4 regions of the Anthropogastromicrobium sp. genome follow, and region 3 is predicted to be linked to each of the others. Evidence: predicted binding sites of a transcription regulator. Region 3 holds the regulator's gene; each other region holds the start of a gene.
What was found. The regulator HrcA, encoded in region 3, represses chaperone genes, less so after heat shock. The targets are predictions, from matches to a motif close to TGTTAGCACTCNNNNNNNNNGAGTGCTAACA.
Positions count from the first base shown of each region.

Region 1 (3,154 bases), on a different contig from region 3:
GGGTTTCTTCTTTAATGTTTGCTACTACAGACTCTGTTGTCAGTAAGGTAGAAGCTACGCTTGTTGCATTCTGCAGTGCGCTTCTTGTTACCTTTGCCGGATCAAGGATACCTGCCTCGATCATATCTACATAAGTCTCATTATAAGCATCATAACCTACGCCATCTTTTGCCTCACGGACATTGTTGATGATAACAGCGCCCTCAAGACCTGCGTTGCTTGCGATATGGAACAGTGGAGCCTCAAGTGCCTTCATGATGATCTTTGCACCTGTCTTCTCATCTCCCTCAAGGGAATCAACCAACTCGGCAACCTTCTTGGATGCCTCAATATATGCAGTACCGCCACCTGCAACGATACCCTCTTCTACAGCTGCTCTTGTTGCATTCAATGCATCTTCCATACGCAGCTTGCATTCCTTCATTTCTGTCTCAGTTGCTGCACCTACACGGATTACTGCTACTCCGCCTGCTAACTTTGCAAGACGCTCCTGCAGCTTTTCCTTGTCAAACTCTGATGTAGTCTCAGCGAGCTGACCCTTAATCTGACCAATTCTTGCCTCGATATCTGCCTTCTGTCCGCAGCCATCTACGATAACTGTGTTCTCTTTCTGAACCTTTACAGACTTTGCACGTCCAAGCATATCAATAGTGGTATCCTTTAACTCGTAGCCAAGATCAGAAGAAATTACAGTGCCGCCAGTCAGAATTGCGATATCCTGCAGCATTTCCTTTCTGCGATCACCATAACCCGGAGCCTTTACACCTACTACCTGGAAGGTTCCTCTTAACTTGTTTACAATAAGTGTGGTCAATGCCTCACCCTCGATATCCTCAGCGATGATTAACAGCTTTGCTCCTGCCTGAACGATCTGCTCCAGTAATGGAAGGATCTCCTGAATGTTGGAAATCTTCTTATCGGTAATCAGGATATATGGATTATCTAAAACTGCTTCCATCTTCTCCATATCAGTTGCCATGTATGCAGATACATATCCTCTGTCAAACTGCATACCTTCTACAAGATCCAGCTCTGTCTTCATGGTCTTGGACTCCTCGATAGTGATAACACCATCCTTAGAAACCTTCTCCATTGCATCTGCAACCATCTCACCTACAGACTCATCTGCTGCGGAAATTGCTGCTACCTTTGCCATCTGTGCTTTTCCTGAAATCGGCTGGCTCATTCTTGCGATCTCTTCTACTGCTACGTCAGATGCCTTCTTCATACCTTTTCTTAAAACGATCGGGTTTGCACCTGCTGCCAGATTCTTCATACCTTCATTGATCATTGCCTGAGCAAGTACGGTAGCTGTTGTGGTACCATCACCAGCAACATCATTTGTCTTTGTTGCAACTTCCTTAACAAGCTGTGCACCCATGTTCTCGAATGCGTCCTCAAGCTCAATCTCCTTTGCGATAGTAACACCATCGTTTGTGATTAACGGAGTACCGTAGGACTTATCCAGAACAACATTTCTTCCTTTCGGTCCGAGGGTTACTCTAACGGTATCTGCCAGTTTATTTACACCAGCCTCTAAGGCTGCTCTTGCTTCTGCGCCATATTTAATTTCCTTAGCCATGATTTTGTTCCTCCTGATACTATTTCAATTCTTTTCAATCCACACAATACAAGTTTTCAACTCGCATTAAATCAATCATCTTTGACCAAATTATTTTATTTAGGATCTGCCACAGATAATTACTCAACAATTGCAAGAATATCACTCTGCTTTACAATAATGTAGGTCTCATCCTCAAGCTTTACCTCTGTTCCGGCATACTTGGAGTAGATAACAGTCTGACCAACCTTTACCTGCATGGTTACTTCCTTGCCATCAACAACTCCGCCTGGACCAACTGCGATGATCTGTGCCTGCTGTGGCTTCTCTTTCTCAGAACCTGGAATAACAATACCAGACTTTGTAGTGGTTTCTGCTGCGACCTGCTTTAATACAACTCTGTCACCTAAAGGTACTAACTTCATAATGGAAACCTCCTTAATAATTAACACTATACTTTATTATAGTTTTTATTTTCTTATCTTATGTCTTATTGCTAGCACTCATTTCATCTGAGTGCTAATTATGACATTGTTTATAATAATGATTTTGGCAAAATATTGCAACCTTGTATATGGCTGTATATTAGTATTTATCTCTATTTTTCTCTTGTTTTCTTTGTTTTTCTATCGTTTTTCTATTATTTTCTTTTCTTATACAAAAATTACATTTTGTCTTTCCATTTTGTTCAAAATAGAGTATACTAGTCATGACATCCCGATGATACCAGACAATAAAGTTGTGAATCCTTAGTATCATTGGCAAAAATTTTGTGAAAGAAAGGAGTTTGCTATGGCTGATTTTATGAAGAAAGTGACCAAGCTGGCACTCAAGAGCGCTGCTGTATGTGCAGGAGTTGCAGCAAGTGCCGCTCTGCTGCATAAGTACGTGAAGATCCAGTCAAATTGCAGCGAATGCGGACCTAGCGAAGATGATTTTGATGAAGACAGAAACGAGGATGACACCACGAAAAACGTGGATGAGGCTGCAAACACAGCATCTGAAGAAGAGTCTGATGCAATTTCTTCCGATGAGGCAACTGATTCCTCTAGCCGTCGATATATCAATATTCATGTAACTGGAAAAAACAGCGATGTAGACATCAATATTGATAAGGGACAGCTTTTAGACGACGCAGCAAAGCTTGTTGCTGATGCAGCTCACCTTACAAAAAATCTGCGTCCAGGTTCTCACAGTGACAAGAAGGCTGATGAAAACAAATGTGAAGAAACTAAAGAAGAACAAGCAAAGGACGATGATTCTAATTTCCATTTTAAACACATGAATGCTGACAGTGATATCGCAGATCTTGACATTGAAGATCTTAGTGTCGATATTGACGAAGATCTTAGTGAGGGTGTTTCTGATCTGTATGCAATGGACGGTGTTTCTGAGGAAGATACTGCTGTCGATACTAAACCACTTCACGAGGATGATGTTAATCCAGAAAAAGCAAAAGAAGAAGATTCTGTTAATTCTTCTATCCATCTTTAAAAATCAAAAAACGGCCGGTTTCCCGGTCGTTTTTTTGTCAGTCTTTTTTCTTTTTGTCATCCATCTCCATGATGCCGTTTGTTTTAATCATTGCTCTCG
Region 1 covers NZ_JAXWCK010000062.1:13,626-16,779, forward strand. Annotated here, with positions in the region: gene groL (chaperonin GroEL) at 1-1,582, opposite strand, end outside; gene WJP93_RS13755 (co-chaperone GroES) at 1,702-1,986, opposite strand; gene WJP93_RS13760 (hypothetical protein) at 2,354-3,055, shown strand; gene WJP93_RS13765 (DUF6062 family protein) at 3,093-3,154, opposite strand, start outside.
Region 1: a site for HrcA is predicted at 2,056-2,086, ahead of WJP93_RS13755 (co-chaperone GroES). Genes of this name have one in related genera too.

Region 2 (3,154 bases), on a different contig from region 3:
TGGATGCGGTGATGAAGAATACAAAGAATCCTGACTACTATGCGATGCCGTCACAGGCAAACCAGCAGGTACTTCGAAAAGTCCTCAAAGACTGGAAATCACACTTTGAACTGTTGGCATCATATCGTCAAAATCCCGGAAAATTTAAGGCACAGCCAAAGCAGCTGGGATATATCAGGACACCTTATACGACCGTTACCTTTACCAATCAGGTTGCAAAGCGGTCTGATATCAAAGGAAAAATGCACATCACATTTCCACGCTGCCTGGTGCCGCTTTGTGTTGGAAAGCCGGAAGGTTCTTATGTCAGAACGGAAGTCAAGCCCTGCTACGGCGGATATATGGTATATGTGACATTTCAGGATGCCGTCAAAATGCCGGAAGCACCGACAAATCCCACAAGGATTCTCGGACTTGATCCAGGGCTTGACAACTTTCTGACCGCGCTGACAAACTTCTCGGCAACTCCGTTCATCATTGACGGACACTGGTTAAAATCCATCAATCAGAACTTTAACCGCAGACGTGCAACTTTGATGTCAGAACTGACAAAAGGGATGGATTCCACGAAATCCGTGAAAAACTCTGCCAGACTGAACCGTATTTCAAAGAAAAGAGCCTGCCAGATCGACGACTTTTTCTATAAGGCAGCTCACTATATCGTGGATTTCTGCCTGAAAAACAAAGTAGAGGTCATCGTCTGCGGACACAACAAAGACCAGAAGCAGAAAATCAACCTTGGTGCCAACAACAATCAGCACTTTGTCAGTATTCCATACACAAGATTTTTCTGGATACTGACCTGTGTTGCAGCAAAGGCGGGTATCCCGGTCATTGAAACAGAGGAATCATATACGTCCAAGGCAAGTCTGATCGACAAAGATCCGATTCCTGTCTACAAAGAAGGGGATCGTCTGGAATATCATTTTTCAGGGAAACGAATCTCCCGTGGACAGTACGAATCAAAGGAAGGTACGATTCTGAATGCGGATGTCAACGGCGCAGGAAATATCATTCGCAAGGTGTATCCGAATGCATTTGATACTGTCAGTGACTTCTCCTACACGAATAAAACGGTTATTCGAGTTACCAGAGAAGCACTCTGCCATGCGAAACACAAGAAAAAACACGCCAGACCACAAAGAAAACGTGGTATGAACAGATGGCTGCATCATCGCAGGCAGGAACAGAAGCTTGTATACTTCGCACTGTTCAAAGTAAGCAGTGCGAAAGACAAGACCAAATATATCGAAGAATCAAAACAAACAGCCGCAAAAAAGACGGCTTAAAGGTAAGCTCGTAACAGGGTGTAGAGGGCTTGTGATGGCCCTTTGAGGCGTTCTACCATGTCTCAAGAAGCCCCACTCGTTCGCAAGAGCGCGCGTGGGAGTATCACATAAGGTAAATGAGCAGGAGGCTGTTAAGATGATGGCAGATATCGATAAAAGACGTGGGACAAATTATAGTTTCTATACTGATCAGAAATGGGGAAAAGCCAGTAACTATACGTTATGTTTGAACAGCTCTCAACTGGGATATGATAGGTGTGAAAAGATAATTATTGAATGCAGTAAATGAGCTACCGTATGTCCCTAGTGGCTCCAATCCAATTGTTCACAAAATCTTCACAAAAAATTAGCACTCACCTCTTGACAGTGCTAATAATAAGTGCTATAGTACACATAGAACAAAGGAAGGGGAACAACAAGGAAGCCTCTTAAAAACCTTAGTTCTGCAGCGAAAGCTGCTAAAATAAATACCACATCGGCAGTGTCCGGAGTGTCAAAATAGATTGCAGCTGGCGCTGCAGATGTTAAAGTATAAAATCCAGTTTGGAGCACTGAAAGGAGATTTTGATTATGTTAGTACCGAGCATTTTTGCAAATAGTGTATTTGATGATTTCTTTGATTTTCCATATGTTAATGACAAGAAGACAGAGAGAAAGCTGTATGGTCACAACGCAGCAAACCTGATGAAGACTGATATTCAGGAATATGATGACGGCTATCAGTTAGAGATTGATCTTCCAGGCTTCAAGAAAGATGAAGTACATGCAGAGTTAAAGGATGGTTATCTGGTAGTCAGTGCTGAGAAAGGTCTTGACGAGGACGAGCAGGATAAGAAGACTGGCAAGTATTTAAGAAGAGAGCGTTATGCAGGATCATGCCAGAGAAGCTTTTATGTTGGCAAGGATATCACCGAAGAGGATATCAAGGCACAGTTCCAGCATGGTATGCTGACACTGTTTGTTCCGAAGAAAGAAGCAAAGCCAGTTGTAGAAGAGAAGAAGCACATTACAATTGAATAAATATTGTTATGCAGGGCGCATCCGAAAGGGTGCGCCCTATTTTTATCACTTGCAATGAGCCATCAGGGACAATAAAAGAGCCATTGTTCCTGTCACCATAGAGTTTTCTCCTCTTTTTTAAGAGTTTTTTTCTACTATTTTTGAAAAAAAGAAGTAGAATAAAGAAAACAAAATCAAGAAATACATAATGAAATGAGAGGAGAAATCAAAGAATGAAGGTACGATTGTTAAAGGACAACTGGACATTGACCGTTCTCGGGGACAATGTCTATCATATTCCAGAGACACCGATTGAGACAACGGTGCCATCGACTGTTTACGAGACACTTTTAAAAAAGAAACTAATGCCAGATCCGTTTTATCGGGATAATGAGCTGGATGCAACAAAGCTAATGGAAAATGAGTTTTTGTATGAAACAGCTTTTACGATTGACGAAGAAGAGCGAAGTGCAGACCGGATATTTTTACATTTCGATGGAATTGACACGATTGCCGATTTGTATTTGAATGATAAAAAAATCGGCTCGGCAGAGAATATGAATCGCGTCTGGGAATACGATATTACATCGCTTGTAAAGGAAGATGCAGCGGATACTGTCTATCAGCTGAAGGTGCTTCTTCATTCTCCGATCAGGTATGCAGCGATGGAAGATCAAAAATGCCCAGTCGGAGCAGCTTCTGATGCGATGCCTGGCTTTCCGCATATTCGAAAGGCTGCCTGCATGTATGGATGGGATTGGGGTCCAAGACTCCCAGATGCCGGACTGTTTCGATGTGTTTCTCTCGTGTCGGTAAAGACGGCGCGTATGGCACAGGTGATGATCGCGCAAAAGCACCATATAATT
Region 2 covers NZ_JAXWCK010000057.1:63,487-66,640, reverse strand. Annotated here, with positions in the region: gene WJP93_RS13015 (transposase) at 1-1,289, shown strand, start outside; partial or broken gene WJP93_RS13010 (cytidylate kinase family protein) at 1,363-1,578, shown strand; gene WJP93_RS13005 (Hsp20/alpha crystallin family protein) at 1,860-2,309, shown strand; gene WJP93_RS13000 (glycoside hydrolase family 2 protein) at 2,522-3,154, shown strand, end outside.
Region 2: a site for HrcA is predicted at 1,634-1,664, ahead of WJP93_RS13005 (Hsp20/alpha crystallin family protein). Genes of this name have one in related genera too.

Region 3 (3,154 bases):
ATTGTATAAATACACAAAAACATGCTAAAAAATTTATTTTATTTTTAAAAAACACATATTGACGTAATTTAATTCATGTAGTACCATATACATGTCGGTTTTCAAAGCCGGTAACAAAAATCCACCCGATCGACATCAGTGCATTTGACATCTCTAGGTTTCGGGTGGGCAGGTAGAGTAGAGTGAAAATCAGCATTCACTCCGATGTCCGAAAAATAGAGTTGGATATTGTAAGAGGTCGCTCCAGAGCGGCAGATTGAGAGGTCATAATGTCTTACGTAGATGAAGTGCTGCAGAAGGTTGCAGAGAAGAATCCAGGCGAGAAAGAGTTTCAGCAGGCAGTTAAGGAAGTTCTTGATTCCCTTCGTCCGGTAATTGAGGCAAATGAGGAGCAGTACCGCAAAGATGCTTTGCTTGAAAGAATGACAGAGCCAGAGCGTATTATTACATTCCGTGTACCGTGGGTAGATGACAACGGACAGGCTCATGTAAATAGAGGTTTCCGTGTACAGTTTAACAGTGCAATCGGACCGTACAAGGGTGGACTTCGTCTTCACCCATCTGTAAATCTTGGTATTATCAAGTTCCTTGGTTTTGAGCAGACCTTTAAGAACTCACTGACAGGACTTCCAATCGGAGGCGGCAAGGGTGGTTCTGATTTTGATCCGAAGGGCAAGTCAGACCGTGAAATTATGAAATTCTGCCAGAGCTTTATGACAGAGCTGTATCGTCACATTGGCGCAGATACAGATGTACCGGCTGGTGACATTGGTGTAGGCGGAAGAGAGATTGGCTATCTGTATGGACAGTATAAGAGACTGACTGGTCTGTATGAGGGCGTTTTAACTGGTAAGGGTCTGACATACGGTGGTTCTCTTGCAAGAACAGAGGCTACTGGTTATGGTCTTGTATATATGGTTCGCGAGATGCTGTTAAATGCAGGTATGACCATGGAAGGAAAGACAGTTGCTGTTTCCGGTTCAGGAAATGTTGCAATTTACACAACTGAGAAGGCTCAGCAGTATGGCATGAAGGTTGTTACATTAAGTGATTCTAACGGTTGGATTTATGATCCAAACGGCATTGATCTTGACCTTGTAAAGCAGATCAAGGAAGTTCGCCGCGGAAGAATCAAAGAGTACGCAGAAGCAAAGCCGGGTGTTGAGTATCATGAAGGCAAGGGTGTATGGAGCGTTAAGTGTGATATCGCACTTCCATGCGCAACTCAGAATGAGTTAGACCTTGAGGATGCAAAGCAGTTAAAGGCAAATGGATGCTTCCTTGTAGCAGAGGGTGCAAACATGCCATCCACCAGAGAGGCAACAGACTTCTTCTTAGAGAGTGGAATGATGTTCATGCCAGGAAAGGCTGCAAACGCAGGCGGTGTTGCAACATCTGCACTTGAAATGAGCCAGAATAGCGAGAGACTTTCCTGGACATTCGAGGAAGTAGACGAGAAGCTGCACAACATCATGATCAATATCTTCAAGAAGGTAGACGAAGCAGCAAAGAAATACGGCTACGAAGGAAACTATGTAATGGGTGCAAACATCGCAGGTTTCGAGAAAGTCGTAGAAGCTATGAACGCACAGGGTATTGTATAATCCTCTCAACATAATAAATATATTAATAAGAGCCGGGCAGTGCTGCCCGGCTCTTATTGTTCCCAAAATTTTCACAATTTTTTTTCCCAAATGTATTGACAATACGTCCCGATAGTGCTATTTTATAATCGTTAGCACTCAGGGATGATGAGTGCTAATAGAAACAAAGGAAAAGGAAGTGAGCTTGTGGAACTAGATGACAGAAAATGGAAGATTTTTACAGCAATCATTAAAAATTATCTGGAGACTGGTGAACCGGTAGGCTCACGGACGATTTCTAAGTACACGGACTTAAACTTAAGTTCAGCCACGATTAGAAATGAGATGGCAGATCTTGAGGAGATGGGGCTTATCATTCAGCCACATACATCTGCCGGACGAATCCCGTCGGATAAGGGCTATCGCCTGTATGTGGATCATCTGATGAAGACACGTGAAAAGGAAAACAATGAGCTTCAGGAAGTTGTAGTCAAGAGAGTAGACCGGCTTGAGCTTTTGTTAAAGCAGATGGTTAAGGTTCTTGCAGCAAATACCAATTATGCGACGATGATTACAGGACCGCAGGTTGGTACAAATAAGCTTAAGTTTTTACAGCTTTCACGAATGGAGGAAGGAAAGCTTTTAGCCGTTATCGTAGTCGAAGGAAATCTTGTAAAGAACACGATTTTAAATATCGAAAGCGACATCAGCGAGGAAGAGCTTCTTAAATTAAATGTCCTCATTAACAGCGCCTTGAATGGTTTGACGATAGACCAGATTAATCTGGGAATCATCACACAGCTAAAGGAGCAGGCAGGAGATTACAGCTGCGTTGTAGGAAGTGTGCTTGAGGCGGTCGCAGAGGCGATCAAACATGAATCGGCACCGGTAATTTATACGAGCGGTGCAAATAATATATTCCGTTACCCAGAACTTTCGGATGAGAAAAATGCACAGCGTCTGATTTCCACATTTGAGGAAAAGGAAGAGCTTGCAAAGCTGCTTGAGGATAATTTAGATAAGAACTCGGAGAGCGGTTCACAGAGCAATTCGGGCATTCAGGTTTATATCGGTGAGGAGAACGGCATGCAGGACATGAAAGACTGCAGCGTAGTAACCGCAAGATATGATTTGGGTGATGGCGTTCAGGGAACTCTTGGTGTGGTAGGACCAAAGCGTATGGATTACGAAAAGGTTGTAGGCACATTGAAGAATTTAAGAGATCAGCTGGATGCAATTTATAAAAAAAATGAACCTTAGGTCAGGCCTGAGGAAAGATCCTGAAAAACAGGAGATAGAAAGGCGGATGTATCGTGACAGACATGGAAAAAGAAACAGTTACTGATGAGATTCTTGAAGAGACCGAGCAGGAGTCTGCTGAAGATATGAGTCAGGAGCAGACAGATGCACAGGCTGCCGAGAATCAGCCGGATGACAAGGATGTGCAGACAGATGATAAGAAGCGCTTCTTTGGCAAGAAAAAAGATAAGAAAGATAAGCAGATCGAAGATCTGACAGCGCAGCTTGATGATTTGAGAAAACGTAATCTTGCAGAATTTGAGAACTTCCGC
Region 3 covers NZ_JAXWCK010000025.1:92,800-95,953, reverse strand. Annotated here, with positions in the region: gene gdhA (NADP-specific glutamate dehydrogenase) at 270-1,604, shown strand; gene hrcA (heat-inducible transcriptional repressor HrcA) at 1,752-2,843, shown strand; gene grpE (nucleotide exchange factor GrpE) at 2,906-3,154, shown strand, end outside.

Region 4 (3,154 bases), on a different contig from region 3:
CTTAATAATAAGCTATAAACAAGGTTTACAGTCAAGCATTTATCAAAAAACTTTCCTCTGTTAATTACAAATCAATTCTACAATCCTTTCAAAGCGTTCTTGTGCCGGTTCTTCTCTATCTGTAAGATAACTATTCAACCTGCCACTTGTAAGCAGAATAATATAAACCGCTTTCTTATGTTCTCTCAGATAGTGTTCACTTAGCCATAAGCTGCCTTATTGATAAATAGCGGTGTACTACACCAATTTTTACACCATTTCCGTATAAATTGATGAATTAAGATACACCCAGATAAAAACGTCAAAGCCGCAGAACCCTTTAAAATAAGGTTCTGCGGCACTTGATAACACAAGACAAAAACCAATCGCAACTAACAAGAGTTGATTGCTTCCTTTCCACCTGGACAGGTACTGTGGCTTTTTATCTGTCCCACTAGTTCTATCAACAATAAAATTTAATCGTATCTGTAACAAAAAACTGTTTCCATCTTGCACAAATAATGAAAAACTGAGCTGAAATAAATTCCATTAACTCATTCAATCCTTCGATGCAATTTGACTTCCATTGCTTGCTACAATGCATCCCCCAGTACGGATTAACCAAATTTTTGTAGCATTCGGTGTTGGTCTGCCTTTTGATACATGAACATGAATCAGCTCCCCTTCCTCATTCGACCAAAAATATACAATGTATCCGCTCACATATGGATACATCATATCAAAACACTCCTTTCTTTTTTTGTGCAAGTGAATCCCCGTTAGTTCACAAAACGTCATATTTCTAATTTTGATTATACACAGCAAGACATGCGTTTGCAAGAGCAATAACACCTATGAAAAAAATTTGCTACTCACACAAAAAAAGAGGACACGCGCCTTTTGGCGCATGCCCTCTAACTATCTACATTATCTATTATTTTTTTATCCTTCAATTGCGATATGCTTCTTCTCTTCTACTGCTGGCTTTGCTTCCTTCTTTGCAACAGTTACCGTCAGCATACCATGCTCAAAGTGAGCCTTGATATCATCTTCGGTTGTATCCTTGCCAACATAATAGCTTCTCTGGCAGGAGCCTGCATAACGCTCTCTTCTTAAGTACTTGCCACTCTTCTTATCCTTCTCGTCCTCGTCAAGACCCTTCTCGGCGCTGACTACCAGATAACCATCCCTAAGCTCAACCTGTACTTCATCTTTCTTGAAGCCCGGAAGATCAATCTCAACCTCATACTTATCGTCGAATTCCTTGATATCGGTCTTCATCAGGTTTGCTACATGATGTCCGTACAGCTTACGCTCTGCGTTTTTCTCTGCTCTGTCATCTATAAATGGAAATTCAAAGAAATCATCAAAGAAATTATCACTAAAAATGCTCGGTACTAACATAATCAAAATCTCCTTTCAAATCACTCATCATTATTTTTCCAGTTTATTTTTCATCCACAGCTTTGCTGTTTCCAAACTCCAGATTGGAAGTTCCTTGGAGAACCTGGAACATTCAACTTTTTGTTCCTTTTGTTCTCTCTGTACCCCTCTCTTTTGTTCTAGCTGTACTATAGCACGTATTATTAGCAATGTCAAGAGTTGAGTGCTAATTTTTTGTGAAAATTTTGTGAACTAAGCCACAGGGACAGTAAAAAAGCCATTTTACCTGTCCCCACTGGTTTGCTTTATTCAATTCCTTTTACAATATAATCCTGATCCTCAACGGCCTTTTTGAGTACATCGTCTGCTACATCACTGCTTAATGTCACAACTGCTGTGCCTGCCTCGTAGCTGACTTCTGCGCTTTCTACACCATCAATTGCCTCAAGTACTTTCTTTACACGCTTCTCGCAGTGTCCACACATCATTCCTTCGATTTTCATTGTCTTTGTCATAGTTTTTTCTTCCTTTCCCTGCCCATCCATTGCACCTGAAAATTCATCTGGTGTTTCTTTCTTTTCGATCAGGCAGCCTTCAATTATATGTTTTTTTCTTTTTCTGTCATGACTTGCGTCATGCAGACGGCAGAAATTAAGCCGCAGTGCATTTGATACAACGCAAAAGCTTGAAAGACTCATTGCTGCTGCACCAAACATCGGATTTAATAGCAGTCCCCAGTGCGCATACACACCTGCTGCAAGCGGGATTCCGATGATATTGTATATAAATGCCCAGAAGAGGTTCTCGTGAATATTGCGAAGTGATGCACGGCTTAAGCGAACTGCTGCTGCCACATCAGTTAAGTTACTCTTCATCAGCACAACATCAGCTGCATCAATTGCGACATCTGCACCTGCTCCTATTGCAATTCCTATATCGGCGCGCGTCAGTGCCGGTGCATCGTTGATGCCATCACCTACCATTGCTGTCTTTCCCTTTTCTTTAAGAGCACGAATCACCTGCTCTTTTCCTTCTGGGAGAACTCCTGCGATTACCTCGTCTACACCAGCCTGTGCACCAATCGCACGGGCTGTGCGCTCATTATCGCCAGTCAGCATAACAACACGGATACCCATATTTTGAAGCTCATGGATGGCCTTCGGGCTATCCTCTTTGATCGTATCGGCCACCGCAATGATTCCTAAAAACTTCTTATCTTTGGCAAATAAAAGCGGTGTCTTTCCACTCTCAGCAAGCAAAGCAGCCCTTTGTCTGTCAGCCTTTGATATGGTTACTCTACCAGAGATAAACGATACACTTCCGCCAATCAGATGAGAACCTTCTATCGTTCCCTCGAGTCCATTTCCCACAAGAGCAGTAAAATTATCTGCCTGCAACGAAGCAGTATCCAGACCCTTACTTTTTCCTTCCTCAACAATTGCCTTTGCAAGCGGATGCTCACTCTTTGCCTCTAATGCAAACGCAAGGCGAAGCAGCTCATCTTGTGAAATGCCATCTGCCGGAACAATATCAGTTACCTTCGGTGTTCCATTTGTAATGGTTCCTGTCTTATCAAGCGCAACAATCTGGACCTTTCCAGTCTCTTCAAGTGATACTGCTGTCTTGAACAAAATACCATTTTTCGCACCGAGTCCGTTTCCAACCATAATCGCAACAGGAGTCGCAAGTCCAAGCGCACATGGACAACTAATTACTAATACAGAAATGCCTCTTGCCAGCGCATATGCAAAGTCCTTTCCAAGAAGCAGCCAGACAAGAAGAGTCACAAGTG
Region 4 covers NZ_JAXWCK010000058.1:27,425-30,578, reverse strand. Annotated here, with positions in the region: partial or broken gene WJP93_RS13200 (TnpV protein) at 61-192, opposite strand; gene WJP93_RS13195 (DUF4160 domain-containing protein) at 538-717, opposite strand; gene WJP93_RS13190 (Hsp20/alpha crystallin family protein) at 922-1,383, opposite strand; gene WJP93_RS13185 (heavy metal translocating P-type ATPase) at 1,668-3,154, opposite strand, start outside.
Region 4: a site for HrcA is predicted at 1,564-1,594, ahead of WJP93_RS13190 (Hsp20/alpha crystallin family protein). Genes of this name have one in related genera too.